One region of the Nostoc sp. 'Peltigera membranacea cyanobiont' 232 genome, then DNA from elsewhere that is predicted to be linked to it. Evidence: riboswitches for the same ligand, from Rfam matches in the RefSeq annotation. Region 1 holds a riboswitch; each other region holds the start of a gene.
The links. Region 1 has a riboswitch for cobalamin ahead of CDG79_RS19425 (DUF1636 family protein). Riboswitches for the same ligand answer to the same signal wherever they lie in the genome.
Positions count from the first base shown of each region.

Region 2: it holds a riboswitch for cobalamin, as region 1 does, so the genes downstream of both, cobG (precorrin-3B synthase) here and CDG79_RS19425 (DUF1636 family protein) in region 1, are expected to answer to the same signal.
Region 3: it holds a riboswitch for cobalamin, as region 1 does, so the genes downstream of both, CDG79_RS28365 (energy-coupling factor ABC transporter permease) here and CDG79_RS19425 (DUF1636 family protein) in region 1, are expected to answer to the same signal.

Region 1 covers NZ_NOLK01000057.1:59-4,157, reverse strand. The annotation lists partial or broken gene CDG79_RS19445 (sensor histidine kinase) at 1-218, shown strand, start outside; gene CDG79_RS19440 (hypothetical protein) at 455-667, shown strand; gene CDG79_RS19435 (extracellular catalytic domain type 1 short-chain-length polyhydroxyalkanoate depolymerase) at 951-1,913, shown strand; gene CDG79_RS19430 (cobalt-precorrin-6A reductase) at 1,958-2,701, opposite strand; gene CDG79_RS19425 (DUF1636 family protein) at 2,701-3,120, opposite strand; cobalamin riboswitch at 3,143-3,306, opposite strand; tRNA gene CDG79_RS19420 (tRNA-Val) at 3,475-3,548, shown strand.
Region 2 covers NZ_NOLK01000044.1:47,334-60,845, reverse strand. The annotation lists gene CDG79_RS16845 (LysR family transcriptional regulator) at 1-603, shown strand, start outside; gene CDG79_RS16840 (thiol-disulfide oxidoreductase DCC family protein) at 696-1,109, opposite strand; adenosylcobalamin-variant (AdoCbl-variant) riboswitch at 1,372-1,462, shown strand; gene cobG (precorrin-3B synthase) at 1,524-2,987, shown strand; gene CDG79_RS16830 (precorrin-8X methylmutase) at 3,047-3,673, shown strand; gene CDG79_RS16825 (precorrin-2 C(20)-methyltransferase) at 3,676-4,380, shown strand; gene CDG79_RS16820 (molybdopterin-dependent oxidoreductase) at 4,403-5,119, opposite strand; gene CDG79_RS16815 (cytochrome b/b6 domain-containing protein) at 5,127-5,723, opposite strand; gene CDG79_RS16810 (cytochrome c biogenesis CcdA family protein) at 5,864-6,556, opposite strand; gene CDG79_RS16805 (thioredoxin family protein) at 6,565-7,173, opposite strand; gene CDG79_RS16800 (hypothetical protein) at 7,282-7,704, opposite strand; gene rpmA (50S ribosomal protein L27) at 8,301-8,597, opposite strand; gene rplU (50S ribosomal protein L21) at 8,628-9,035, opposite strand; gene CDG79_RS16785 (Nif11-like leader peptide family natural product precursor) at 9,467-9,700, shown strand; gene CDG79_RS16780 (nucleotidyltransferase domain-containing protein) at 9,879-10,967, shown strand; gene CDG79_RS16775 (LOG family protein) at 11,075-12,145, opposite strand; gene CDG79_RS16770 (glycosyltransferase family 4 protein) at 12,441-13,512, shown strand, end outside.
Region 3 covers NZ_NOLK01000113.1:7,925-21,436, forward strand. The annotation lists gene CDG79_RS28300 (hypothetical protein) at 147-683, opposite strand; gene CDG79_RS28305 (Uma2 family endonuclease) at 938-1,513, shown strand; gene CDG79_RS28310 (DUF2231 domain-containing protein) at 1,674-2,225, shown strand; gene CDG79_RS28315 (hypothetical protein) at 2,770-2,991, shown strand; gene CDG79_RS28320 (ferredoxin-thioredoxin reductase variable chain) at 2,997-3,218, opposite strand; gene CDG79_RS28325 (M50 family metallopeptidase) at 3,875-4,618, shown strand; gene CDG79_RS28330 (2-hydroxyacid dehydrogenase) at 4,649-5,653, opposite strand; gene CDG79_RS42850 (hypothetical protein) at 5,781-5,918, shown strand; gene CDG79_RS28335 (hypothetical protein) at 5,915-6,472, shown strand; gene CDG79_RS28340 (nucleoside phosphorylase) at 6,503-7,276, shown strand; gene CDG79_RS28345 (retropepsin-like aspartic protease family protein) at 8,179-8,760, shown strand; gene CDG79_RS28350 (energy-coupling factor ABC transporter ATP-binding protein) at 8,764-9,597, opposite strand; gene cbiQ (cobalt ECF transporter T component CbiQ) at 9,572-10,384, opposite strand; gene CDG79_RS28360 (energy-coupling factor ABC transporter substrate-binding protein) at 10,381-10,680, opposite strand; gene CDG79_RS28365 (energy-coupling factor ABC transporter permease) at 10,667-11,443, opposite strand; cobalamin riboswitch at 11,470-11,609, opposite strand; gene cbiM (cobalt transporter CbiM) at 11,769-12,521, shown strand; gene CDG79_RS28375 (PDGLE domain-containing protein) at 12,536-12,910, shown strand.

The sequences.
Region 1 (4,099 bases):
ACAAGTTGACTCTTCAGATTCACGCAACCATGATGGGACTGGTTTAGGTTTGGCTGTAAGAGTATTGTGCAACAGCACGGCGGACGGATTTGGGCTGAAAGTACGTTGGGTAAAGGTAGCACTTTTACGTCACTCTGCTGTTATTTGAGACTTTCCAAAATCCTAATTTAGAAATTGCACATTACGTAAGTATGACTTTAGTCATGCTTAAATTATGACTTTATTACCATTTATCTTTCTATTTAGTGTTTTAAACTCAAAGTGACACATCAATCTTAATTGAGTCGTGAGACAAATAAGATTTCCTCCAAATTTAGGGTCACTTTTCTTAATGGAAAAATCCTGATGACAAAGGGATTTTCAAATATCATTTTTCTCGGTAAAAAGTAGAACCTAAATCATTTAGGAATGTTGTAGTCAAGTAAACCAAAAATAACTGATAGGAGATTAAATAATGAAGCGGATCTTTGTTGGTACTTTACTTGCTTTACCACTTATAATTGGTTCCTTGCCATCACAGGCATCGGCAGCAGAGATCGTTGTCAGACCTGGTGTTCAGAGACATAATGTGATTAGCCGTTATGTTCACAAAAAGTTAATTCCTGGTCATTGGGAAAGAACAAGATACGGTCGTCGTTGGGTTCCTGCTCACTACGTAAGAGTTTAATATATCTGCTGCATTTAGTAGTGATGTTGTAATCGACTTCTTGCAAAAATACCAATTCTCTAAGAAGCTGCATTAAACTTCCCTCGATCAAACTTGGGGCAAAATTACCTTATTTGATGCAGTCTCACAAATAATCGGTATAAGTTTGATTACTTTTAGCTGATTAGCATGATTAAAACTAACACTTTAGAAAGAGTGTTAGTTTTAATTTTATCCTACTTCAGATAATAGACAAAATACACTAATTATAGTAAAAATATTCTTATCGAATGATTGAACGAACATGAATATATATCATAGCTGTCAATACTTTAAGAAAATTATTACTTCCTTACTTGTAATTAGTTTAGTAACAGCCTGCAATTCAATCCAAGCGGATGAAATACATACCTCTCAACCAAAAATATTGAGTGGTGATAATTATGGACAGATAAATAATCAAGGACGATTACGCACTTACTATCTTTACACTCCAAAATCTTACGATCCAAACCACCCAATGCCATTAGTTTTAGTATTTCATGGAGATGCTGGTAGTGGTCATTCGATTAGTGATGTTACGCGTTTTAATAATTTAGCAGAGCAAAAAGGATTTATTGTTGTTTATCCAGATGGAATTAATCAAAAATGGAGCCTTAGAGGTAATTCTCAAGGAAAGATAGATGATGTTTTATTTGTCAGTGCTTTAATCGATCATCTGAAGCAAGAAAGAAATATTGATAGTCATAAAATCTATGCCACTGGTTTTTCTAGAGGCGGAATACTTACCCAAGCTTTAGCATGTAAGCTATCTGATAAAATTGCCGCTTTTGCATCAGTAGCTGGCTCTCTTCCAGTTCGGCTCAAACCTAATTGCCAACCTCAGACTCCGATCTCAATGATGATCGTTAACGGTACAAACGATCGAGATGTTCGTTATGAAGGTGATGACCACACTCAACGAGGAGCGCTTGTTTCTATTTCAGACATGGTAAGCTTTTGGCGATCGCACGATCGATGTATTTCACCTAGCGCATCGCCACTGCTTTCTGACACGAACTCTAGCAAAAGCTCAAAAGTCAAAGCTACTCAGTACTCAAATTGTAGTGGCAACTCAGAGGTCTTACAGTTAGCTGTAGTAGATGGGGGACATTTTTGGCCTGGTGGTGCTTCAACCGATCCGAACCTAAATAAATTCAATGCTAAACTTGGCTTGAATGCCAGTCAGACCATTTGGGACTTTTTTCAACGCCACAGTTTATCTTAAGCTGACTAAAGAAAATTCCCGATCGAAGCTTTTGCCTGATTGTACTAATTGTGCAACTTGTCAAATAGCCATGCCAAAACAGCATCAACATCAGTAACTTGTTCTCCTGGCGGTATGGCTGGACGGTTTATTATAACAACCTTCACACCCAGTTCTCGCGCTGCAACAATTTTGGGCTTTGTGGCATCGCCCCCGCTATTTTTGCTCACGATGGTATCAATATTATTATCAATCAGGATTTGCCTTTCATTATTGAGGGTAAAGGGCCCGCGATCGCACAATATCCTTCCTGTGGGTACTAAAGCATCATCAGTGGGAGGGTCAATCATCCGCATCAGAAACCAAATTTTCTCTAGGTGAGCAAAGACGGCTAGTTCTTGCCTCCCAACTGTCAAAAATACTCGCTGTGCCTGGTTTTGCAGAGATATGGCGGCGGCTTCAACGCTGTCAACTTCAATCCAGCGATCGCCACTTTCTTTTTCCCAAGGCGGGCGAATTAACATTAGATGGGGTACTCCGACTTCAGTTGCAGCATCTGCCGCATTGAAGGAAATCTGACTCGCAAAAGGATGGGTTGCATCAATTAATAAGTCGATTTGCATTTGACGCAAATAGCTAGCCAATCCCACCACACCACCAAAGCCTCCAACCCTGAAATCGCCCAACGGAATTGATGGTTCACGGGTACGACCAGCTAGAGACGTGATTGCTTCTAACCCTTGAATAGTCGCCACTTTAGCAGCTAGTTCTGCGGCATCTCCCGTTCCACCCAGAATTAAAACGCGCATCATTGAGATAAAGGTGGAATCTTTGCCAAAATGCCTTTTTTCAGCGCTTCTGGCCGTTCTGACCAAGGTAGTAAACCATCTGTTTTGACATAGTATTGACTAGCGCATTCTAGTACCGCAGATGCACTACCATCAACGGCTAAATCGCCAAACAAATATGTTAATTTACCTTTGGCAGCAAAGGCAACTACACAAGAACGATTGCAAGCACTCATGCATTCAACTTCTTGAATTGGGAATTCATCTCGTAAGTTCCAATCTTGTGCAAGCTGCTGAAGTTGGTTTAGAAGTTTTTGACCACCACTTTCACCTAAGCGTTTTCCCTCTTGCCAAACGCTAGCACAAGTTTTGCAAACAAATAAAGTATGGTCAGCAACACCCAAGGGATTCGTTGGGGAAATATTTACAGTAGTAGTCATCTGTACCTCGCAGAGATGTGGAACTGTTAAATCTATTTCGGTGGGCATCCTGACTCACTCAATTTGGAATTTGAGATGTAATCTCAAATTGGTTCACAGTTGCTCCCAAGCGCCGGATTTGCACCGAACTTTCCCCGTTACCTCTGGTAGCTGCTCCCCACCAGAACCGAATGACCTTATCGATCATACACTAGGGTCATCTGAGAAAAGTTTCATCAATTGCGATCGACCCGGTTTTTGCCACAGATGGGAAATGACTCCTGAATTCTGTTTGATAATAAACTTCGCCTGATTTGGGTCTTTTTCTTGCTCGATTCAAGAAGTATATGCTAATATTTATAATCGTGTGGTTAAGGACGTATAGCTCAGTTGGTTAGAGCGCTACGTTGACATCGTAGAGGTCACTGGTTCGAATCCAGTTACGTCCATTCTAAATGTACAGTGACTAATTATTTGTCGTCGGTGACAGATTAATGTCGTTGGGACTAATTATCTGTCGTCGGGACAAATTGATGTCGTTTAACTGCCAGTGACAAATTAATGTCATTTATTTACAGATACTATAGCGATAATGTCAACGTAGCGCTCTCTTTCAACCCTCCCTAATAAAAATTATGATAACCCACCTAGTACCTGGCACGTTATTACAACATTTTTGTATGCGTGCGTAATAGTTTCAGATTTGGCTTTCAACCCACCCAGTACTTAGAGGGTTGTTGCCACGCTAGTATAGGCTTAGATTCTATCTAAATTAACTGGCAGCAGTCTTTCAACCCACCCAGTACCTGGAGGGTTGTTGGCACATATTCTCAGTCAAATGATCAGCATGATTAAATTCATTGCCAACAATCACCCAGTACCTGGAGGGTTGTTGGCACATATTCTCAGGGCAGTAAAAACAGCCTCCGAGCTAGGCTGTTGACTTTGTGCATTTTTCGGGAATTTTCGGGAAAATTATTCGTGTTATTTTTGTTTGACT
Region 2 (13,512 bases), on a different contig from region 1:
CGAGTAGGTTTCACCACCTTGGTAACTTACGATTTGCTACCTGTGATTTTGCGACGGTTTCGAGAACAGTTTTCAGAGGTAGAGTTACTATTGCAAGAATTAACGACAACTCAGCAAGAACAAGCGCTATTCAATCGCCGCATCCATGTAGGTTTTGCCCATCCACCTTTGGAAGACAACACTTTCAATCAAGAATGTATTCAGCAGGAAGGACTAATTGTAGCTTTGCTAGAAACTCATTTCTTAGCCAGACAAGAAAATATTTCAGTGCGATCGCTCTTGAACGAAAATTTTATTATGTTCCCCCGCTATTTGGGGCCTGGACTTTACGATCAAATCCTGAGTCTTTGTCAGCAAGGGAATTTTAGCCCAAAAGTGACTCAAGAAGCAATCCAAATGCAGACAATTATCGGGCTAGTGTCAGCAGGAATGGGGATTGCGATCGTACCGTCTTCTTTGCAAAATCTTCAAAGGGCTGGTGTGGTTTATCGCGTTTTAGAAGAAAAAACACCATTAGTAGAAACGGCTGTAGTGTGGCGACAAGAGGATATGACACCTGTTTTACGGGAGTTTCTACAAATTGTGACAAGTGTCTGTGGTTAATTAGTCAGTTAAAAAGGCGATCGCCCAACGCTTAGGCGCGATTTGAGTTGCAAGCAACTGTTTTATAGAAGCATTGCGATCGTGTTTAATAACTAACTCTTGGATTCCTTGCAGTTTCCATCAGCACAGTATCCCGATTCATAAGTACTAGAACGCTTACCAAATATGGTGTAACGATTATCGCGGATTTGTTCGTAAAAGCGATCGCCTGCCCATTTCATCCCCGGTAAGGCTCGATAAGCATCTACAAATATACTTCCTACTGGCAATAACCGCCCAATTTCTTCTGCGGCGTTACTGCCTTGCCAACGTCTTTGAGGTTCATTGCCATCAATTAAAATTACTCCCTGTTCGCAATCTTGGGCTGTAATTCCCCACTTTAAAAGTGTCTGTTCATCTTGCATGGGAGCGTAGTGAAATAACTTTCCCTTGTCTAAGGTTTCTAGCAATTGCACTAAAGTAACGCAGAGATTACAATTTCCGTCGTAGATTACGTAGTAGTTCATGGAAATAAGAGCTTTTTGGCAATTGACTTGTCGGATCTGTCTAAACACAACTTTGGTATTCTAGCTTAGAAAACCGTAGCGATCGCTCTTGCCTCACTAAGGGATTTCCAAGTAAAAAAATATTCCGTCGCAGAGGGACAAGGGGGACAAGGGAGACAAGGAAGAAAGAAGTCTAGTTGAGTAGACAAATTGAATAATTTATTTTTTGGAGTTCCCTAATTCTGAAATGTTAAATTTTCTAACTACCTTCTCGTGCTAAATTATTAAAGCTTGGAGTTGGGAAACTCCGGTGAAATTCCGGGACTGTGCCGCAGCTGTGATGGGATCGCCCAAGTCAGAATGCCAACTTTCAAGATGTCATCAAGACACAATCACCGTCTACTCCCTGCGTCGCACGGGGAAGGAGTTCTAAATTTGCTTTCTAGATTTGCCACTTGTCCTGGCTTGTTTTATGCTACACCCGCCGCCGATGGGATATTATCTCGCATTAGAATACCAGGTGGAATTATTAGTACTCAGCAGTGCCATGCGATCGCAGACATAGCAGAGCAGTACGGTGGCGGCTATGTGGATGTGACTAATCGAGCTAACCTACAAGTCCGCGAGATCCGCACGGGGATAAATGCCGAGGTTTTGAAGCACTTACAGCTTATGGGATTGGGTTCTCACAATTCTGTTGTAGACCATATCCGTAATATTATGACCAGCCCAACTGCTGGTATCGACTCCCAAGAATTAATCGACACTCGCCCTTTTGTGGAAGATTGGGATAATTATATTGCCGCACATCCGGCGCTTTCAGGACTATCGGCAAAATTTAGCGTTTGCTTTGATGGTGGTGGAATAATTCGCGTGTGCGATCGCTTAAATGATATCCTATTTGCTGCTGTCTTAGTCAATGCTGATGTTTACTTTCGCCTTTATCTCAGTGTCGGCGCAAAGGGCCAACCGCCTAGCAATACGGGAATTTTGTTAACACCACAGCAATGTTTACCTGTCTTGGCAGCTTTGGCAGAGGTCTATCTAGCTCATACTAATACTACAAATAAGCGTCGGCTACGTCTCTTAGAGTTATTGAATACTTTGGGTTGTGAAAATTATCTCCAAGAAGTTCAGCAACGTTTACCTTTCCCGCTTTTGGACGGTGAAACGGGAAAATACCTAATCCCCCAACCCCTAAAGGAATTCTCTACTATTTTGCAAGGAGAGGGCAAGTATCAGCATATTGGTATCCATCCCCAACGTCAGCGAGGCTTATTTTATATTGGTATCGTATTACCTCTGGGACGATTGGAAAGTACACAGATGAAGGGTTTAGCAGATTTAGCAGCAAAATATGGTAGTGGCACTCTTCGGTTAACTCCCTGGCAAAATTTGCTGATTGCAGACATTCCTCAGCAATGGGTTGATGATGTCCAAAGTGAAATTACTTTTTTAGGATTAGATTTCTCTGCAACTAACATCAAGAGTGCATTAGTTGCCTGTTCTGGAAACAAGGGTTGTGCTTCTTCTGCCACAGACACTAAAAGTCATGCGTTGGCATTAGCTGAGTATCTGGAAACTCGCCTTACTCTGGATTGCCCAGTTAATATCCACTTCAGTGGCTGCGAAAAATCCTGCGCCCACCATAGCAAGAGTGATATTACTCTGCTCGGTGTCAACTTTGAGGCTGACGGTGGAATTGTAGAAGGCTATCACGTTTATGTTGGTGACAGCAAGCAGAAATTTGGACGGGAAATATATCAATATGTGACTTTTACCGAACTACCTGCATTAATAGAGCGGATGCTATATGTATATAAAATTCAACGCTTAAATCCCAATGAATCTTTTGGGGAATTTAGCAATCGATGTGCGATCGCTCAATTACAACTCTAATTCAATAAACACTTAGGCTCACTTCTCAAGTCAATCCAAAATCTAAAATCCCAAATCGAATGCCCGACTACATCCGAGATGCCAACGAAATTTACCGTAATTCTTTTGCAATCATCCGGTCAGAAGCGAATTTAGATGTACTGCCACCAGATGTAGCAAAAGTTGCCGTGCGTCTCATTCATGCCTGTGGGATGACGGATATTGTTACTGACTTGGGATATTCACCAACAGCAGTACAATCTGCAAGGGCAGCCTTAGCAGAGGGAGCGCCAATTCTATGCGATTGCCGGATGGTTGCCGATGGCGTTACCAGACGACGGTTATCTGCAAACAATCAAGTTATCTGTACCCTCAACGAGCCGGAAGTGCCAGAAATTGCTAAAAAGATGGGTACTACAAGGTCGGCAGCAGCTTTGGAATTATGGCGATCGCACCTGGAAGGATCGGTAATCGCAATTGGGAATGCGCCCACAGCACTATTTAGACTGTTAGAAATGCTTGATGAAGGAGCTACTAAACCTGCAATTATTTTAGGCTTCCCAGTTGGATTTGTCGGTGCAGCCGAATCGAAAGCAGCATTGGCGGCAGATAGCAGGAATGTACCATTTTTAACCTTACATGGTCGGCGCGGTGGAAGTGCGATCGCAGCAGCAGCAGTTAACGCCCTGGCAACGGAGGAAGAATGAATATGAAAACTAAAGGTCGTCTCTATGGAATTGGTGTTGGCCCAGGCGATCCAGAACTATTGACTTTGAAAGCGCTGCGGCTATTACGTGCGGCTCCTGTAGTAGCTTATCAATCAGCCACAGGTAAAGAGAGTATCGCTAGAGCGATCGTGGCGCAATATCTTCCTGGCAATCAAATCGAGGTGTTATTTCATCTCCCCCGCGCTTTGGAACCAGAAAAGGCCAAGTCTATTTACGATAAAGAAATTGAACCAATCGCCGAACATTTAGCAGCCGGTCGAGATGTGGTGGTGTTGTGCGAGGGCGATCCATTTTTCTATGGCTCGTTCATGTACCTGTTCACACGATTATCTGACCAGTACCAAACAGAAGTTGTCCCCGGAGTTTCCTCGCTGATGGCTTGTCCGGTAGCTTTGGGTGTACCTTTCACTTACTACACCGATATTCTCACAGTCTTACCCGCCCCATTGCCAGCAGAAGAACTAACTACACATTTGTTGATAACTGATGCAGCAGCAATTATGAAGCTAGGTCGTCACTTTACCAAAGTACGGGATATTCTGCATAAATTAGGGCTAGCATCACGAGCAAGATATATTGAGCGGGCATCAACGTCGCAGCAACGAATTATACCCCTGGATGAAGTCGATCCAGATAAAGTACCCTATTTCTCAATGATTGTAATCCCAACTAAGAATCGATTGTAAAATTTTCTGCCCCCCTGCTCCCTCATAGCCCTGCAAACCACTCATATCCTTGATCCTCCCAATAACCTTTAAGAGGTAACAAATTGCTGACAAATGTAATTTGAGTTACCCACTTGCTTTGTTTGTAGCCCAGTTTAACTGGGGATGCTAGACGCATAGGCGCACCATTATCAACTGATAAAGGTTGTCCATTCTTTTGATAAGCCATCAGGGTTTGCGGATGTACAGCAGAGGCAAGATCCCAACTTTCATAATAGCCATCAGCAGATTTAAAGTAGACATAACGGACATTTGACTTAGGCTGTACCAGCGCTACCAAGTCTCGCAATCGCACACCTCCCCATTGAACGATCGCAGCCCAGCCTTCAACACAGACATGGCGAATTACCATTGAAGTTAAGGGAAGTTTTTCAATATCCCCCATACTCAATTGCATCGGGTTGCTAACCTCGCCATCAATCTTTAGGCGAAACTGCGCCGGATCGATTTGTGGCGTGAAGTCAAAGGTATTAACCAGCAATTTGTCTGTTTCTATGGCACTTACAGCAAATTCTGGAACTGGTTTCTGACTTAACAGGAGTGCTTCTAGACGTTGGTTTAGCGGCTCAGATATTTGCCGCAGATTATCTGAGAACAAGTTTGTCCCACAGCCACCTAAAAGAAAGCCTACCCCTGAAAGTCCAGATACTTGGAGTAATCGACGACGGGATAGGGTGCGTTTGGGAAGAATCAGACTCATAAGACCTCTACAGGAACATAGACTTAACTAGACGGATGCTTCCTACCTTCAGGGCAAGTAAGGAATGAGCAATTGTAAACAGTATGACTGTAGGAACAGTAATAAAGTGAACAGTGCGGAGAGTTTGCCAACTACCAAACAGCCCCGAAAGCCAATGCAATTGGGCAGGTTTGTACATCGCCAGACCACTCAAGATTGCCAGCAGCAACACGGGAATGATAGCAGTATAAACTAGCCGATGCCATGCGTAATTTTTGCGCTTTGGGTTCTGGCTGACTTGCAATGCTTTTAAATCACCGCCATCGGCAAAGCGACGCTGCCAACGACGAGTTACAAAGATATAGATTCCATACCAAAGTAAGTTTAGTGAAAATAGCCACATAGCAGTAAAATGCCAGTTTCTGCCACCCCCAAGCCAACCCCCCAGCAACAAAAAGTCAGGAAAATGCCAACCTGCACGCCCGCCAAATACTGGGTTAGCATTATATATTTGCAATCCGCTACTAATCATCAAGATGAGACTGATGATATTAATCCAGTGAAAGGTCTTTGAGAGGAAAGTCTGACTTGGTGTTGAGCGGACTTTGCGTTTAGATGAAACCATGATAATTCGTAATTCGTAATTCGTAATTCGTAGTTAAAAGTGCATAGATAAGTCAGTTTTATCTTAAATAAAGATAATACGCATTTTTTATTTTCCATAACTAAAATTAGTTGCCCAGTTCTCCAATTACGAATTACGAATTATATCGGTTGAGTAGGAAAGAAGGGAGCCAACCAAAGTTGTATCTGAACATCCCAACCGAGAAGAATAGCAATTGCTGTCGCTGCGATCGCAACACCACCTACACGCTGCAACACTGCACTATGGCGGCGGACATTGAAGATGCGTTTGCTAAGTACTCGCCCACCGTAGGCGATCGCTAATAAAGGCAAACCTGCTCCGATTCCATAAACAACCAGCAGCCAAAATGCACCTGCGACTTGATGATTAACTGCCGCTAAGACTAAAATTCCTCCCAAAACTGGCCCAGCACAGGGAGTCCACAAAAGCCCCAACTGAGTCCCTAACCAGAATTCTCCCATAAGTCCAATTCGTGGGGGTTTCTTAGCCCAATTACCGACCGGAATATAAGTAAATATTCGGTAACTCCAGGTGGGGAAAATTGCGAGTAATCCTAAAAATAAAAGAAGTGCGATCGCGCCATTCCGTAATAAATTAGCCAAACCCGTAAACCAGGCTGATGTTACACCGATTAAACTACCTGCCAGTGCAAAACCAGCGATTAATCCCCCCACCAGCGCGACTGGGCCGTAAGTATGGGATTGGAGCGAGCGGCCTAATAGCACTGGTAAAATCGGTAAAACACAGGGTGAAAGGACATTCAAAACTCCCCCCAGTAAAGCGAGACTAATTGATAAAGTAGAAGTCGTCATAATTCCTTCTACCCCAATAGCTGGCGGATAGTTTGCTCTATTTTTTCGTATGCCCCTTCACCAATATGGTCATATTGTAGTAAACCCTGGCGATCGGCTAGAAATATATGGGGCCAATACTGATTTTCGTAGGCGTTCCAAGTTTTATATTCGTTATCCACTGGAACCGGATAAGTAATTTGGTGTTTTTGCAACGCCTTTTTTATATTGTTCGGATCTCGCTCAAAAGCAAACTCTGGTGTGTGGATACCAATCACCTTGAGTCCCTGCGCCTCATACTGCCGATGCCATTTAGTAATGTAGGGCAGGGTACGCTGACAGTTAATACAAGCAAAAGTCCAAAACTGGATCAGAATAACACTGCCTTTGAGATCGGCGATCGCTAAAGGAGTAGAATTAAGCCACTGACTGATACCCTGAAACTCTGGTAAACTCTTTCCTACGGGAGTTTTTACTGCAATACTTTCCGAGTCTTGCGTATTATTACTTATTGCCGGAGAGATAGAAGGGGCATTCACTTTTCTGAAGTTGGAAAGTGTTGTGGCTGCACCGATTCCGACAACCCCTAAGCCAATATAAAAAAGTAACTGACGACGGTGGAGCAGGTTGTGATTCATCAGAATTTCTCCTGTTGATGTCAAAGCGCCAAAGTATAGGGATTGGCTTAAGATTTTCCTGGTAAGCAGCCCCTAATCTTACAAGAAAAGTGAGATGCAAAGCTGTGGCTAGGGCTTGGTGGAAGCCGGGGATTGCTTCATAGCATCACCAGCTTTGTCTTTGCTCATCGCGTCACCAGCCTTATCTTTACCCATAGCATCTTTGCCCATCGCACCGCCAGCTTTATCTTTACTCATCGCGTCACCAGCCTTATCTTTACCCATTGCATCTTTGCCCATCGCACCGCCAGCTTTATCTTTACTCATCGCGTCACCAGCCTTATCTTTGCCCATCGCATCTTTACCCATCGCACCGCCAGCCTTATCTTTACCCATCGCATCTTTACCCATCGCATCGCCAGCTTTATCTTTGCTCATCGCAGGAGAGGCTTCAGGGGCAATTTGATTGTTGCTTGCAGGACTGCTAGAGCAAGCAGTGAGACTGGCGGTTAAACTTAAACCAGCAATTAAACAAAGTATTTTCCAGTTCATATTTTTTTTCGTCCTTTGGATAGTTCTTTTTGTATTGATTGACTCAGGGAAATTAAGCTATAGCACATTCTTAAAGGCTATTGAGGTAAAAAAGATGCCTTTTTTATAGAGGATTTCATCAAACTTTTGGTACTGACATTTGATTTATCCCCAACATCCAAAGTATCTCTATGAGGACTGAGAGCTTATTGAAACTAAGCCATGATTTTCATAAATTTATCCCTTGAGAAAATTCAGTTAATTCTCAGCATTTTCTCAGGTATTCATGGTAGTTCAAAGCAGAACCTAATTTAGGTATCTATTATCTCAGCAAAACCTCATGCTGAAGTCCATGAGCTATCTGAACTTTAGAACATGCAAAAATTGGTGCTTAAGACTTGATATAAAATATATACGGCAGCAAGCTACGCAAGCAAATTTTCTTTTGTAATATTTTGTTAGTGAAGAATATCTGCGCTTTAACGATCCTGATACTAATCTATGGTTAACAGAGAAACAAAGCGACTTTTAGAAAATTTTAGAAATCTATATAAATCTGACCATTATGCCAGCGCTAATTAGCGATTAGGGTGGGCAATGTTACCCACCCTCACACTCTAACCTGCTACAGCTTCAGCAGGGGCTGCCTGAACAGCAGTTATGGGTAGATAAACACTAACTTTTTTCCGGGTTTTGCCCTTTCTCTCAAACATTACAACACCATCGATTAAGGCAAACAGAGTGTCATCGCTACCAATACCGACATTGTTACCAGGGTGGAATTTAGTACCGCGCTGACGCACGAGAATGTTTCCTGCACGCACAACTTGACCGCCATAACGCTTGACACCCAAACGTTGAGCGTTAGAATCACGACCGTTACGTGTACTACCTGTTCCTTTCTTATGAGCCATGATTTCCTCTTTTGTATCTACTTCTTTTTATTATTCAGCAGCGACTTCAACTTCTTCGGCAGGAGTCTCATCTAAAACGGGGCTTTCCTTCTCCGCTTCTCCTTGGGCAACAAACACTTCACCGTTAAGGGTGATGGAGTCAATCATAAGTCTGGTAATTTCTTGACGATGCCCCCGTTTTTTGCGGGTTTTCTTTTTCGGCTTCATCTTGTATACCAAGACTTTACGACCTCTGTAATGTCGCATTACAGTCCCTTCTACAGTCGCACCTGTCACTAGTGGCTGTCCAATGCTGACTTCGCCATCGTGCTGCACGAGTAATACGGAGTCTATTGTAACTTTTTCATCTGGTTCGGTAGGAAGCAGTTCAATATCATAAAACCGCCCTGGCTCTACTCGTATTTGTTTGCCGCCAGTTTCAATAATTGCGTAGGTCATTAAATTGTCCTTGAGGTTGCCGTACAGGTAGCTGGTTTTTATCTCCTGTAGAGAGGCTTTTGCCAGCTTTTGTAATATGTCTACCTGATCCGAGCAGGAATTAGACAGACAATCTAATATTATATTTTATTCACAGGTGGTAAGTCAAGCTTTTATTTGCCAAAATTCGTGGTGGCGATCGCTTACCCAAAAACCAGAATCAATATTTATTAGTTAAATACTGCTTCCATCTTAGGGATGATTTCTACAAACTGGAAGAAATATTTTAGACTCAAACTTATAGTTTCTTGTCAATATCCACACATTTTTATTCTTTGTTTTAAAATGAAATTTACGCGCTTAATCTAATAGTTCTTTACAGAGTTAAGGGAATCGACAAAAATCAAATTCATACATTTAAACCCAATCTTCAAAACAGGAGATGGACTGTCATGACACAGCAAAATGCCACCCGACTTTTTCAAGCTGTAAAACAAGATCAAGCATTACAGCAAAGACTCAAGGCAACAGCCGATCCAAAAGCCTTCATCAAGATTGCCAAAGAGCGTGGCTATGACTTCACGGCTGATGAACTGGAAAATGAAATCAACAAGTTATCTGAAGAAGATTTAGCCGCCATCGTTAATCCAGGATGGGGAACTAGACGGCACCTTAATCCTAGATAATTCCTATTCTAAGAAACTGAAAGTATAGGAACAACTCAATTGATAAGTTTTGCTCCTCAAGGGGACACCGTTGGATCATCTCCTTGAGGAGCATTTCTATTAAACTCAGTAACTTTGCTTACTATCTTCTCACCCGCTTAACTCATGAGTTAGGATGGCTATATTTTAATCAGGTGATATGAAAAGAATAGAAGTTGAGCAAAGAACTATTTTAATTGGTTTAGCTGGTAGCCACGGCTATGGTTTAAATCGTCCTGATTCAGACTTTGATTATCGGGGAGTATTTATTGCACCTAAAAGATACTACTTGGGATTCGATCGCATCGAACAAAAAGATACTGGTTGGGATGAACCAGGAATATTTCCATTTGTTGATGGTAACAAAGACACAGTTATATATGAATTAAGAAAAATTCTCCAGTTATTAGCGGGTGCAAATCCCAATGTTTTAGAATTGCTCTGGTTAAATAACTATCCTTTTGTCAACGCAGTTGGACAGCATTTAATTAATCATAAGCAGCTATTTTTGAGCAAGAAGGTAAAACATACTTACACTGGTTATGCCTTCGCCCAAATTAAAAAGATGGAAACTCATCGCAAATGGTTATTAAAGCCGCCGCAAAAAAAACCAATTCCATCTGACTTCGCCATAGAAGACGAAGCACCCCTCAGTAAAGATGAGCTAAATGCTTTTCTGGAGTATCTTTATAACTTAATCAGAGGACGGATTGAGTTTTTAGAAGAAGCGGAGCAGTTATACCAATTGTTAACAGCAGATATTGATTTTAAAGGAGTCTTAAAACAATATACTTTACCCGATGAGACTTTAGAATATACTCAACATTTAACCAATAGCCGTAAAGATTTTATCCGTCTGCTTCAAAAAAGCCAAAGTTATCAAATAGCTTTAAGAGAATGGAAAGCTTACTTATCTTGGCAGGAAAATAGAAATCCGGCTAGGGCAGAAATGGAAAGACAGTCGGGTTTTGACCTAAAACATGGGATGCACTGCATTAGATTGTTACGCAGTGGAGTAGAAATCTTGCAGCAAGGTGAAGTGATTGTAGATAGAAGAATAGCTGGTGATGTTGATGATTTAAAAGCTATTTTAAAGGGTGAGTATTCTTATGAGCAGGTGATGAAAATGGCAGAAGATTTGGTTGCTGAAATGGAAGTTGTTTACGAACAGTCCGCCCTACCTCACAAACCTAATTTAGAGCAAATTAATGAGTTGTGTATGGAATTAGTAGAAATGCAAAATTGGTAAATAAAAAAGTGAAGCCTTGGGAATTATGAGTCTTTAATTCTGACATTTTATAACCTGAAAATTAGGAAAGGGAAAGTAATTCCCAATTCTCTCCCTTTCCTTAAAAGCTACTTCCTTTCTGGATGCGCTGCATCCTCTGGTGAAGGATTACCCATCTGATTAATTGTGGCAATCATCTGATACAATCGCCCCAAGTCCCGTTGATTGAAGTACAAAATGAGGCGGGGTAGTTCAGCAGTTTCATCTTGTGCTTCTTGAGGTAATGCCTGACTTTTTTCAATCCGTCCCTTAACAAGAATGTCACTAAAATCAGCATTGAGTTGCTTTACAAGAGCGTTTGATATATCTGTCTTCAGGCGAATAACTAACTGATTACTGACATAACGACAGGAGTGATAAACCTGGTAAAAACGAGTAATGGCATCATAAGCCACATCCAGGTTATCTGTCACCGTGTAAAGGCTGGGGTCTTCAGGACTGACAAGACCATTTTCCACTAATTGCCGATCAATATATTCGCTCCAAGAACGCCAGTAATCACCACCAGGGCGATCGATTAAAACCAGAGGTACTGGGCCAAATTTCCCATTCTGGGTTAATGTCATACATTCAAAAGCTTCGTCTTGAGTGCCAAACCCTCCCGGAAATAAGGCTACAGCATCACTTTCTTTGAGGAGAAACAGTTTGCGCGTAAAAAAATATTTGAAGTTAATTAGCTTGGGATCGCCCTCTATAAATGGGTTTGCTTCTTGTTCAAAGGGTAACTGAATGTTTAATCCAAAGGAATTTTCTCGCCCAGCCCCTTCGTGACCTGCTTGCATGATTCCACCGCCACCGCCGGTCATCACCATAAATCCTAATTGAGAAATAGTACGAGCAAACTCAAGGGCCATTTGGTACTCTGGTGTATCTGGTGCTAGACGAGCAGAACCGAAGATGGTGACTTTGCGAACGTGTCGGTAATCATAAAACAACTGGAAACCGCGTTCCATATCTGCTAATGCAGCCGACAAGATTTTCCAGTCAAGACGCTCAATCTCGGTATCAGCTAGACGAATAATAGTGGCAAGTGCTTGCTGAATAAGTTGCCGATTTTTTAATGTCGGTAAACGAGCGATCAATTCAGCGATATCCGCCTGTAAAGACTCTAATGTGTCAAATGACGCAGATGAAGTCATGAGAACTGCTGCAACAATGGCATTATATTCTACGTGAATGAATCACACTCTAGCAAGCGGGATATAGCCCTGTGATGTAGAGTTAGAACTCTCCGAACTTAGCGCTTTAACCTCTTGTCTCTGTGTTCTCTGTGTCTGGAGTGGTTTGTTTATTTGGATATTTGATAAGCTTTAACAAAATAACAGTTAAAAAATCTAACAATTTTAGTAAACATACTCACTACATTTGCCACCCTTGTATTTTTAGGTAAATGTAGTTTTTTAGGTATTTGTAAAGTGTCGGGGAGTCTAGCAGATGAAGATATTGGTACTGAGTTGGGAGTTTCCGCCCAGGATTGTTGGGGGAATTGCACGGCATGTAGCGGAGTTGTACCCAGAACTGGTAAAGCTGGGGCATGAAATCCACCTGATTACGGCCGAGTTTGGTCAGGCATCAATGTATGAGGTGGTTGAGGGAGTAAAGGTACATCGCGTGCCTGTGGCGTATAGTAACGACTTTTTCCACTGGGTAGTCAATCTCAACCTGAGTATGGGACATCACGGTGGTAAGTTGATTTTGGAAGAAGGGCCGTTTGATTTAATTCATGCCCATGATTGGTTAGTAGGAGATGCAGCGATCGCACTCAAGCATAGTTTTAAAATACCACTAGTTGCCACAATTCATGCTACAGAATACGGACGCTATAACGGTATTCACACAGACATCCAAGGCTATATAAATGGCAAAGAAAACTTGCTGGCTTTCAACGCCTGGCGGATTATCGTTTGTAGTGATTATATGCGCCAAGAAGTAGAACGAGCATTACACAGTCCTTGGGACAAAATCGATGTCATTTATAACGGTATCCGAGCCGAAAAGAAGCAGCATCACATAGATTTTCATGCGCTGGATTTTCGCCGCCAATTTGCCACAGACAATGAGAAAATCGTTTATTACCTTGGTCGCATGACTTACGAAAAGGGTGTACCGATATTACTCAATGCTGCACCCAAGATCCTTTCAGAAATGGGAGGTAATGTTAAATTTGTCATCGTCGGTGGCGGCAATACTGACCATCTCAAGCGCCAAGCCTGGGATTTAGGAATTTGGCATCATTGCTATTTTACCGGTTTTCTCTCTGATGATTACTTAGATAAATTCCAAACTGTTGCTGATTGTGCTGTGTTTCCCAGCCTTTACGAACCCTTTGGGATTGTCGCTTTAGAAAGCTTTGCCTCCCGTGTTCCTGTAGTGGTTTCTGATACTGGTGGTTTTCCTGAAGTGGTGCAACATACCAAAACAGGTATTGTGACTTGGGTGAACAATCCCGATTCTTTAGCTTGGGGAATTTTGGAAGTTTTGAAAAATCCAGGTTATCGGCAATGGC
Region 3 (13,512 bases), on a different contig from region 1:
TAATCAAACAACTGTTTTCCAAAACGCTTCATCTAGCAAAAATCATTTATATTCTAGGATGCTAAGGTTTTAGAACCCAAATACATCTTACGCCGAAAATATCTTGCTGGATCTATTAAATTTGATAACGGTGCTACTTCTGGGTTTCAGTTTAACTTAATTGCTGTCACTGCTAAAACAGCGATCGCTATTATTGAAATCCAAGCTAGCAATCTAACCTGGGAACGCAGATTTTTAATCTCTTGGTAAGGATTTTCTGTCGGTGGTATAGGATATGGTTGAAGTTCTGCAACTTCAACAGCAATTTCTTGAGGTACATTTTGAATCCTTTCAAAAGCTACCTGCGTATGTAGCCAATTAGTAATTAGTTGAGGACAATTTTTCTTAAACCAATTTAAAGCCAAAGTTTTAAAAACTGGTTTAGACATTCGGGCAATTAATTTCATTACCCTGTTTAGAGGCTTCACGCGAAGCTTTTGGTTGATTATATTGACTGAACCAACATCATAGAGACAATCCAGAATTAGTTTTACAGTGGCTTCTTCACTGTTAATCAGATTTTGCAGCAAAAGTAGAACATCGTGCATCCGCTCGGTTTCAATAAGCTTTTCTGCCAATGTTTCTGGAGTGTTTACTGAAGGATTTACGGTTGTATTTAGGGCGTTTCGTCTTACTATCGTCATATTGGTAACATAGCAGCCAGAATAATGTCAGTACACCTATCTACCGAGAGAAAGGTTTTTTATCTAGAGAGAGAACATAAAAGCCAAATTTTGTTTGCGAGACATATCACTATATAGTCCCTGGAAAAAAGCTATTTGTCTAGCTCCTATGAATCTTTTTATAACAAACCGCTTCATACACAGAGAACGCAAAGCAGGAGAAGAGAATCTCAGTCTAAAATTGAAATATCTATCAAGCTTGCTATGACATTATCATGACCAGCGAAAAAATAACTGTCCAGTCTTTGTATACTGTCACTGATGAAGAATTAATGCTGATGAGTTCGCAAAACTCAGAACTGCGATTTGAACGGAATGCGAATGGAACTTTAGAAACTATGCCCCCTACTGGTGGAATTTCTGGTAATCGAGAAATCAAAGCAGGAGCCTATTTGTTAAATTGGGTAGAAAGTCAGGATTTAGGTGAGGTTTTTAGTTCTAGTACAGGTTTTAGATTAGCAAATACGGCTGTCAGATCGCCTGATGCTGCTTTTGTCGCTAAAGGACGTTTACCAGAAGGCTGGGATCAACAAGAAGATAAATTTATTAACTTAGCACCGGATTTTGTAATTGAAATTCGTTCTAAAAATGACAGCTTGGCAAAACTCAAAGCCAAGATGGAAGAATACATTACTAATGGTGTTCAACTAGGATGGTTAATTGATAGTAAAAATCAGCAAGCTTTAGTTTATCGTCGGGATGGTTCAATTACTCAATATCCAGCTACAGCAATATTAAGCGGTGAAGATGTTGTGCCTGGTTTTAATTTGCTTTTAACAAAATTATTATAAAATATTACCTACATATTTTATTTTAAATAAATCATGTAGTTATACTTTTAGACAGACAATATTTAAATCTATATTCCATCATCAGATAGATAAGATTTTAATGCTAGTTTATTAAATTGATTTAAGGATACGGTATTTAGCTATTTATACGAGTCAATTTATGGAAAGTACAGAAACAACGCAAACAAACTCAACACCTTTTCCAAATATTCCACCAGTTATTGAAAGTAACGACAGTGAGTATCTGGATACTGGCGTACCTAGCACAGTTGCGATCGCAGGACATCCCCTACATCCCCTGAGTGTAATCTTCCCCATCGCCTTTTTAGCCGCCGCTTTGGGAAGTGACATCGGCTACTGGTTAACTGGTGATTTCTTTTGGGCTAGGGCTTCGCTATGGTTAATCGGACTCGGATTAGCTGGAGGTTTACTCGCAGCCGCGATCGGTATGAGCGACTTTTTGAAAATTGAACGAGTTCGCAAGCGTACCGCCGGTTGGGTGCATTTGATCCTTAACGTTTCTATCCTCGTTTTATCACTCATCAACTTCCTTCTCCGTTGGGGCGACGCTGAATCCCGAATAGTACCTTGGGGACTGTTAATCTCGCTCGTTGTTGGTACACTAACCAGCGCTTCCGGCTGGTTTGGTGCTGAACTTTCCTATCGCCACAAAATTGGTGTAGTGGGTGCTGGTAGCAGAAGATACCCATAATTACGAATGATCGAGAAAGAGCTATGTGAAGGCTAAAATTTTCGTTAGTTTTTAGCCTTGACAAAATGCTCTAACATCGTAATCAAACAATATTTATTATTTATCGAAACAGAATTCAGGAGTCAGGAGTCAGAATTCAGTGCGACTGGCGGATAGCGCAGCGTAAAGCCTACGGCATAGCTTCTCTACGAGAGGCTGCGCCAACGCTTAGACCCGGATTTCTCACCACACCTCTCAAAGCCCGTGCTTGTGCAGGGGAGCAGGGGAGCAGGGGAGAGTTCAAATACCAAGTTCTTTCCCCCTCTGCCCCTCTGCTCTATCAAACGCCTGAAGCTTGTGAGAAATGCGGGTTAGAGCGAGTCCGCGAGCGTCTGAATAAGATGTTTGAAAGTTTATAATGGATAACTTAACAAGGGGGTAATCGGAATCAAAGTCACCCTTTTTAAGGGGGATTTAGGAGGAACTAAAAGTATTTGATCCATCACTAGCAACTTTTAAAACATCCTCTAACTCCCAACTCCCAACTTCTAACTCAATTAACTTTATGTCTAAAAATTTACCTTATATTATGCCATCCCCTCAATCCCAAGTTGAGGAAGCTTTTGCATCTTACCAAACAACTCACCAATTCTACCATGAAGTTCGGTCACGGTCAGAGTTTCAACGTTATTGTGAATGGTATTACACAACAGCAGAACAGCATCGCCAAGAGCTTAAAAGAATGCGCGGCGAACTGAATATTTTTCAGTGGTTTCGCCGGCGATAAGCGATCTAGATGACCTCTAATTCATTTTCACGTAAATGGGCTTTAAACTTTTTACTAAACTGGACTACAATCGGCAAATTAGCGCTTACAGGTCTGTCTCGCCATTGGGTGGCAATATTTACTACATCGCCTTCTGTGCCTTTGATGTCAAAAGCCTGATTCCGGTGTTCAGGATGATGATACACTACTACCGAATCTTTAACGCGGACGCGATCGCCAACTTTCATAACAACATTTACACCTAGCATTTGCTTTTCCACAAGTATCTGCTACAAAATATATGATTAAATCGCTTAAAATTTGATTTAATCAGCTATTTCTTGACGCTTCACAGGGGGGCGACGGCGCATTTAACCCTCTGCGTCCAGGCACGTTTTAGCTATCCGTGCATACTTTTGCAAGTTTTTACCGCGTTAATGTTTATCACTCCCACCCTCCGTTTTACCCCAAAACCAGGGAAACAAAAGAAAATGAAGCGATATTTCAGATGTGCTTAGTACTTTGGCAAGAGATATAACCCAATCGTCTTCAGGGTAACTGAAAGTTTTCGGGCATTTTAAAACCCTTCATACAAATGAAGGGTTTTAAAATCTGGTCAAGAGAATATTTTACACAATTCCTGGAACAACAGGTTCACGATTTTATTCAAGAGCTTATCTTGGATATGTTTACCGCCTAGCAATTTCTCATCTTGCTTACTGATGTTGGTTTTGATTAAAAAATAAATCCAAGCACAGCAACTATTTTAGCTATTGACTATATGTAATTTAAATGCTTATCAGTTTAAGTACACTAGGATAGAGAAAATACACTGTCCATTTTAGATTTTGAATTTTCCAGAAAATCTAAAATCTAAAATCTAAAATCCAAAATAGAGTGACTTATGAGGGAACCAAGCAAAAATTTTGAACCCTTGCTTACCAAAGAAGCCCCGCCAGTTGTTGAACGCATGGGGCTAACCTGGCTAATTGCAGCAGCGATCGCAACAGCTTTACTGTGGCAAGTACCAGGAGGTGATTATATCTTATACCCATTTACAATTCTGGCAACCTGGTTTCATGAAATGGGTCACGGCTTAATGGCACTCTTATTAGGAGGGCAGTTTCAGAAATTACAGATTTTTAGCAATGGTTCTGGTGTTGCAACTTATGGCATCCGGTCGTTATTGGGGCCAATTGGCCCGGCAATGGTGGCAGCAGCAGGCCCAATGGGGCCGCCTCTTGCTGGTGCGGCTTTGATTCTAGCTTCCCGCAGTTTTACAGCAGCAACCCTCTGTTTAAAAATATTAGGGAGTTTTTTGCTATTATCCACATTAATTTGGGTACGTTCCTGGTTTGGATTGGTAGCAATTCCCTTGTTGGGTTTAATAATCTTGGGTATCGCCCTGAAAGCACCTCGCTGGGCGCAAGGATTTGCCATTCAATTCCTGGGTGTACAAGCTTGTGTAAGTACGTTCCATCAACTCGATTATCTATTTAGTAGTTCTGCCGGCCCCCTTGGACTCTCTGATACAGCGCAAATGCAGCGATATTTGCTTTTACCTTACTGGTTTTGGGGCGGGTTGATGGCGATCGCATCTCTGGTGATTTTAGTCCAAAGTCTTCGCCTTGCCTATCGTTCAGAATGAAAATACAGATGAGCGATCGCCAAACCTTACCTAAGCTGGCTGTTGAACGCGAATTTCATTGGTACAAGGACGACCATTTTCAATATCAGCAATATTAGCAAAAGTTGTTTCTGCGATATTGTGGAGTGCTTCTGCTGTAAAAAAAGCTTGATGTCCAGTAATGAGTACATTGGGGAACGTTGTCAGACGTTGGAAAATATCATCTTGAATAATTTCGCCAGACAAATCCTCAAAAAACAATTCCGATTCTTGTTCGTAGACATCCACACCGAGATAGCCAATCTTACCAGACTTCAATCCCTCAATCACTGCTTGGGTATCAATCAGCGCACCTCGACTAGTATTAATTAACATCACGCCTGGCTTAATCTGTTCTATAGCCTCAGCATTAATCAAGTGATGCGTTTCAGGAATCAGGGGGCAATGTAGAGAGATAATATCACAGTTGGCAAATAGCTCAGGTAGTTCTACATACTTTCCACCTAGCGCCTCCAATTCGGGATTGCGATAAACGTCATAAGCGAGTAATTTACAGCCAAACCCCTTCATAATCTGTCCTAAAATCAGACCGATTTTGCCGGTGCCAACAATCCCCACTGTGCGCTCATGCAAATTAAATCCCAACAGTCCATCTAGGGAAAAATTGCCTTCTCGGACACGGTTATAAGCCCGATGAATTTTGCGATTCAGACTTAAAATCAATCCTACAGCATGTTCTGCTACTCCATAGGGTGAATAGGCGGGAACACGCACAACGGTAATTCCTAAATCTGCTGCGGCTTGTAAATCTACATTGTTAAACCCTGCACAGCGAAGGACAACCAACCGAGTTCCCTGTGAGGCGAGAAGCTCTAAAGTTGGGGCATCAACCCGATCGTGTACAAATACGCAAACCGCCGGAAATTCGGCGGCGAGGATAGCAGTATCCCGATTTAAACGGGGTTCAAAAAATACTAATTCGTGTTGTGGGGGAGAATTTGCAGCTGACAAAAACTTCCGATCGTAGGCTTTTGTACTGAAGACTGCTACTTTCATGCAAAACCTCAAGCTGTATACTGCACGGTATTCGACTACATAATACCTTGGCAGTTAGAGAAGCGATGTCTATAACGGGCTATTCAACATCACAGCTTTGAATATTGCCAGTCTTCAGAATTCATGTTTGTGTAAGCAATTTTATCAGGACTTACGCAACTGGCACAATGCGATCGCAGGTGATTTGTGTTTAATCGCAGATGATATGATTGCGATCGCCTCAAGCTTGCAGTTGCGTAAATTATGGTATAAAAACAAAAGATGACTGGTCAAATTAGCGATCAATTAATTTATAAAAGTCAAATATTCTCCATTGCAGGTGTGGATGGTGTGGGATTATTTGATCCAACGCAACACGGTTTTTCTCCTCAATGGGGTACAACAGCTTGTTGGCGAGGCTATTGTTGTACTTATAAGGTAATAGAAGAGACACTTTACTTAAAAGAATTAATTATCTCTCTCAGCCTAAAAGAGAAACTTGCAAAACAAGGGAAAGCAAAAGATTTTCTGGGTGTCTTACCTTCTCGTCGAGATACGCCTGTGGCTCATCCTAGCGCTATTTATGGTGAACTAAATTATCTTGTTGAATTTACAGGCAGTTTATTAGTAGCCAATAATTTTATTAAGAACCTATATGTTCATCTTGGCTTTCAATCTGCTTATAAATATGAGGAAGTTCATGAACTTCTCTTTGAAAGTGGTTATCTGATGCAAAGTATTAACCGCTCCGAAGAAATGGCAGAAATTCGCCAAAAGATTATTCCACCGTTTTATTTATATGACCAATGGCATCTTATATGGAGAGGTAAAAACGGTTAGTAAATAAAATAATCAAAAATCTAAAATTTAATGCCAAATCAACGCTTTTATCACATTGGTTTTGGACAAGATGATTTAGGTTCATCGCCTCCCAGCATTGCTTTATTATCTGGCGACCCGGAGCGATCGCATCTAATTGCCCAAACTTATTTCCAAGATATCCGCTTATTGTCAGAAAATCGCGGACTCAATAGCTACATGGGATACTTACCTAATGGTCGCAGCATCTTATCAGCTACTAGTGGTATGGGTGCGCCTTCATTGAGTATTGTGGTCAATGAGTTAATCCAAGTAGGAATCCGACAAATTATTCGCATTGGAACTTGCGGCTCAATTCAACCTTATATACCAGTTGGTAGCGTTGTTATTAGCAGTGCAGCATTATGTCGCCAAGGTGCAGCTTATGACATTGCACCTGTGGAGTATCCAGCCGCAGCCGATCCGTTTTTGACAGTTGCTTTAGTTAAAGCTGCACGAGAATTAAAGGTTGAACATTACATCGGAATTACTGCATCAGTTGATACTTTTTACGAAGGACAGGAACGCACTGATTCAGCGAATCCAAATTTAATGCGATCGCTGCATGGTATTACAGAAGAATATCGGCGCTTGAATATCTTGAATTATGAGATGGAATGCGGCACGCTATTTAAGATGGCAGGTGTGTATAATTTTGCTGCTGCTGCTATTTGCGGTGTAGTCGCTGGGCGGACTGTGAGTGAAAATATCATCTTAGAACAGAGAGATATTGCCGTTAAAAATGCGATCGCAACTGCTGTACATACAGCCGCAACCTTTGAATAAGCTCAAAAATGTATCTTATCTAACTTCTTAGGATGCCAGATTGAATCTGCTCTAAGAGGATGAATGAACGGGAGCATCCCAAATGTGTAAATTTATTTTTTGGTAGTGCGGGCTTCTAGCCCGCTTCCTGGAGATTAGGGAGCAAGATGCTCCCACTACAAATTTTATTTTGGCAAAATTGGGATGCTCCCGAATGAACAAGTATTTCGCTGTGATTTTAGGTACTTAGCGATCCCCCCTAACCCCCCTTTTTAAGCAGGGCTGTTTCATTCCCTAAAGAGCGTTAAATATCAAGGGTTCTAGCGATTTAAAATTGATTATTTTGTTACCAGCGTGCCAAGAAAATGAACAATTTTACTGTTGTTCAAGTGCTTAAAAGTTCATCTTCTCGTCACCCTCACTTACAATTTTCTCGCTAACCATCTTGACAAATCCTGTTTGAAATGGAATGAATCAGCCCTGCCTTTTTAAGGGAACCGGAATCAAAGTCCCCCAATTTCTCGGGGGATTTAGGGGGATCTAAAAGTATTTGATACATCACTAAGGACTTTTCAAACATCCTCTAAGTAGTTTTATCATGTCTTTATCTAATCTTTAATTTATCAATCAGTAATTATAGGTAAGATGTATTGAGTAAAATGCCATTTTATCTGATGGAGACACATAAATAAAAAACTTCACTAACTAGCTTTAGAGGACAAAAGTTATGTATATATACTAGAGATAATATATTAATTAAAAATGATAACTAAAATAATTCCATATATTTGAAGTTTGTGAAAGATAATTTCATAAAAGTTGTGTTTTTTATGGAAGATATGTGTTTGCAGTACCAATTGTTATAGCTATTATAATAAATTTATCTATTAAAGAATATCAGCAAAATTGGAGATAAATATAATATGAAGAATGCTTATAGGCGTTGGATTAAGACGGTTAACCTAGCTGCGATGTCTACGACAGGCTATGCCTACACACTAATCCCGACACTAATATTTTTAGCATTCTCTCATCAGGCAATAGCTGACGATCCAGGAGCATGTTACATGGTAACTTCCTCTGGTAAAACTGTTGGATTAGAAAGGCTTTGTGGTAATATCGCCGCACCTTCAGACGACAGAGTTTTTCGAGTCTCAATCAAACGCCGCTTTGGCGGAACTCCTGTGATTGACGTTACCTTCAATAACAAAAAAACCTTTGAAATGATTGTAGACACAGGTGCTAGTGGAACCATTATCACTCAAAGTATGGCGAATACACTTGAACTCCAGGCTACAGGTACTATGCAAGCTCAAATTGCCGATGGTAGCGAGGTAGAATTTCCAACCAGTAAGATAAAATCTGTTGCAGTCGGTGGAGTTACAGCTAATAATCTTCAGGTAGCGATCGCACCAAAAGCAAGTATCGGCTTACTAGGCCACGATTTCTTTGGTAGTTATGATATTAAGATTCTGGAGAAAGAGGTTGAATTTCATCACCGTTAATGCTCACAGGACATTCCGAAATTGCTCTAATATTCGCTGTCGCACTCGTTCTATTACTACTTCCTCCTCAGCAGATAGCCCATCAAATAACATTTCATATATAAATGGTACACCCAATTCTAACTCCGATAAAAGTTGACGCTGACTAAATACATCTTGTGGTTTGCCTTCTATCATCAGTCGCCCTTTATCCATAACAAAAACCCAATCTGCCCATCGATAGACTAAATCTAAATCATGGGTTGCCATCAATAAAGTAGTGCCATCTTGATGAATTTTTTTCATCGTTGCTATCAAGTTACGAGTATGTTTGATATCTAAATAAGCTGTTGGCTCATCCAACACCAAAAGTTCTGGCCGCAGTACCATCACATCTGCTATAGAAACTCGCTTCTTTTGCCCTAAACTCAGATGATGTACTGGTCTTTCTGCTAAAGCAGTCAGCCCAAATTCAATTAATGCTTGTTCTACTCGGTCTTTAATTTCAGATTCTGGTAAACCCAAATTACACAAACCGTAAGATATATCTTCTTCAACAGTAGAAGCTACTAATTGTTGTTCTGGATCTTGAAATACTAGCCCCACCTTTTGCCGTAAGCTGCTAAGATAATTTCGGTTATAACTTAACGGTTCACCGCGCCAACGGACAATACCAGAATTAGGTTTATATAGACCATTAGCTAATAAAAACAGTGTAGTTTTACCACAGCCATTTTGCCCAATTAATGCACATCTTTTGCCAGATGGAATCTTCAGTGTTAGACCATTCAAAGCTGATTGCTGTGCTACTGGATAGGTGTAATATACCTGCTCAAATTCGAGTAAATATTCCTGCATTCCGCCAAAAGTCCAATCCTATTAATACTACACAGCCGAAAATAGCTTCGATGATATATCGTCCTTGAGGATGATAACGGCGGGGATGCCAAACTCGAAATTCACTCACAAAACCCCGTGATTCCAGTCCGAGAGAGAACTGACTATATCGTTGTAAGGTTCGCTGTAATAGTTGTCCGATTAGTAGTGCTAAACTTTTCATTCCACTACGCCAAGTACGGTAGCCACCACGTGAATTTTGGGCTGTCAACAATTCGGTAGCTGTATTTAGCAGAATGAAAATAAACCGATACATTAGTAATAACAAATCGCTTAAAAGCACAGGAAATCGTAAGTAACGCAGAGTTTGTAATATCTCCGTGAAAGGGACAGTTAACATGAGAAAATATAAGCAAGAAACAGAAGCTAATGCTCTGGTTAAAATTCCCCATGCTTGGATACTGCCACTATGACTGATATAAATATAGAAGTGTCCGAGAGTTAATCCATACCACGAGTCTAATTGCACCTTGGACAAATCAGCAATTGCAACTCCATTCACCATTAAGGCTGGTAAACTTGTCAAACAAAAAACTATGGTGAACATTAACAACCGAAAATAAACACCAGCCGGAATTTTTGCATAAATAACTGTCCAAATCCCCATCCAAAGCGTCATCAAAATTTGCACTAGTGGATGGGTTGTAAGGGAAATAGCAAGAGTAGTAAATGCAAAAATTATTTTATGTTCTGGTGGCAATCTTCGCAGTCGATTAGTGTAAGCTAAACTGTCTAATTGCAGGCTCATTCTTCACGTTTTTGTTGGGAACGTCCTTTATACAACCCAATTGCATAACCAACTACTCCAGCACCTAAAGCTGCTTGCGAAGCAAATAATAAGCTTTCTATTTCTCCACTAGCTGGTTCAAAAAATGATTTAAACCAAGGTTTATATCCAGGCTGGATTTCAGTAATTGCTTTTTCAGCTTTGTCATCAGAACCGGCAAATTCCCCACCCCGCACAAATATTAATGGTGCAACTGCTAAGGCTAAAACAGCTACTACCAACAGCCAGTTACTCAACCCTTTTTTAGATTGACTCATTACCATTTCCTCGCTTGATTAATTGCAACAGTTCCAATTCTTGAGGATTATAAGATTGCAGCCAGTTCCATACCAATACAGTTAGCAATCCTTCACTAATTGCTAAGGGAACTTGAGTTATGGCAAAAATTCCGGCGAACTTGGTAAATGAAACGATAAATCCACCAACGGGGGCAGGAAAAGCTAGGGCGAGTTGAATAGAAGTGATAACGTAGGTGAGTAAATCTGCGATCGCAGCTGCGAGAAATATGGCAATTTTTTGTTTACCACCCAACTTCATTGTCAGATTATATATCCAGTAAGCTGCAAACGGCCCTGCGATCGCCATCGAAAAAGCATTTGCACCCAGCGTCGTCAAGCCGCCATGCGCCAGTAACAAAGCTTGAAACAACAATACCAAGCTACCTAAAACCGTCATGGTGAGAGGGCCAAACAGCACCGCACCTAACCCCGTCCCTGTAGGATGAGAACAGCTACCTGTTACAGAAGGGATTTTCAAGGCTGACAGCACGAAAGTGAAAGCACCAGCCAAGCCCAGTAGTAGTTTTAGTTCCGGGTTCGCTTGGGTAATGCGAGTCAGACTACGCAATCCTAATAGAAAAAATGGTAATGCCACAATCCACCAAAAAATTGCCCACTGCACTGGTAAAAAACCTTCCATAATGTGCATGGCATAAGCGGGTTTGGGTAAACCAACTACCAAGTAAAAACTGATAACTGCCATCAGGGTTAGACTGACTAACGCCTGTTTTTTTCTTTTCATAACCTGTACCTCGCAGATTTATGTAAACGAATTGGTTCCCATCGGCGGGCATCCTGACTCACCTAATTTTGGCTCACAGTTGCGGGACAGCGCCGGATTTACACCGGACTTTCCCCCTTGCGTCCAATGGCTACTCCCCATCAGAACCGATTGGAGTTAACTATATCACTATCGCTAAAGCATCAAAACCGCGAACACAATAATACTATCAATCGGAATTGTATTTAATATACCCCCCTAGTGGATTGAAGTTTCTAGAGAATACATGGTCTACTAGACAACTGGACTCTTAAATAAATCTGGCTGCAAAGAACACTTCTTAAATATGGAAACAATACCATTTATGGGTGCTTCGTCCTTCGGCTGGCTGTACTGGGTAATACAGCCGCATCTAGCCATGCACATTCCAGATGGCTTCTTGAACTTACCCGTTATCCTAGTCACCTGGATAATTGCTGTTGCTTTAATTGCACTAGCTATTAAGCGATCGCAAGCAGAATACCAAGAACGAGCAGTACCTTTAATGGGAGTTTGTGCAGCTTTTATCTTTGCAGCGCAAATGATCAATTTCCCGATTCCAGGAGGCACTTCTGGACACCTTTTAGGCGGAACCCTAGCCGGAGCTTTATTAGGCCCTTGGGCTGGTTCGTTAGTTATGGTTGCAGTGTTTATCGTGCAAGGGGTTCTATTTCAAGATGGTGGACTGACAGTTTTAGGGGCCAACATCTTTAATATGGGATTAATCGGTACATTTGGTGGTTACTATCTCTATCGCACAATCAGATTTGCTACTGGGCGCGATAGCTTGCGAGGTATGACAATTGGTGCGGCGATCGCTGCTTGGACAAGCGTAGTAGTAGCTTCAGTTGTGTGTGCCTTAGAACTAGCTGTGTCTGGAACGGTTCCTCTGGCGGTAGGTTTGACAGCGATGGCTTCTTGGCATGTCCTAATTGGTATTGGCGAGGCGCTGATTACCGTGGTAGCACTCAACTTTATTTGGCGGACTCGACCTGATTTATTTTACGATCCACCCCGTCAGACAAAATCACCTATGTCTCGTCCAGTCTCTCGTTATTAAAAGGTGTGTATTGAATGAGTAGCAACCTCTCGCGATCGCGCAACCGCGCTTTTGTTATCGCTGGCTTAGGTATAGCCCTGTTGATTGCAATTTTCCTTTCGCCACTAGCTAGTAAAAATCCAGATGGGCTAGATAGAGTTTCCAAAGACTTAAAGTTTGATAGCAAAGAACTTGGAGAGAAACCCGCTCAGAAATTACCCTTCTATGGCATTTTTAATGAATATGCTCTCAGAGGAGTGCCAGAAGCGATCGCCACTCCCTTAGCTGGGCTAATCGGAACATTAGCAACTTTTGGTTTAGCTTGGGGTATGGGCAAACTAGTGATTCGTGGTTCTGGTTCACCTTCTATACAGCGTGATGCTGGTTCAGACTCAGATGCGCCAGACTAAAATAATTCGTAATGACGCTCTCTACAAGACGCTAAAAGCGAACGAATACTCGCTAACGCGACGCTAACGTAATTTGTAATCCAGTTTTGTAACGTGGATTTCAACCCTACCTAACCCCGGATTTCTCACCACACCTCTCAAAGCCCGTGCTTGTGCAGGGGAGCAGGGGAGCAGGGGAGCAGGGGAGAGTTCAATGTGCCTTGTTCTTTCCCCTCTGCCCCTCTGCCCCTCTGCCCCTCTGCTCTATCAAACGCCTGAAGCTTGTGAGAAATGCGGGTAATATCATCACAAGTATCCATCCATAATTGACCGGAATATGTTCAATATGTGCGCGGTGCAATACGCTTAATCATGTCTTAGCTTTTTGCAGCTAAATCTCGTGAGCTTACCTACAGGGAATAATTGTGATTGTGATTAATTTCCTCATGCCAATAGTCTGTAGCAGCAATTCTTGGTGGAGCTAAAAAAATTGCTGTTGTTTATTGATTTGCTTAACCTATCTTTTAGCTTAAGTAAATTTTTGTGAATTGTCAAAACAATAATAATTAAAGTTTTAAAAGTTAGCTATTTAGCTAAAAAGTATTTCTATAATGTAGCGATTC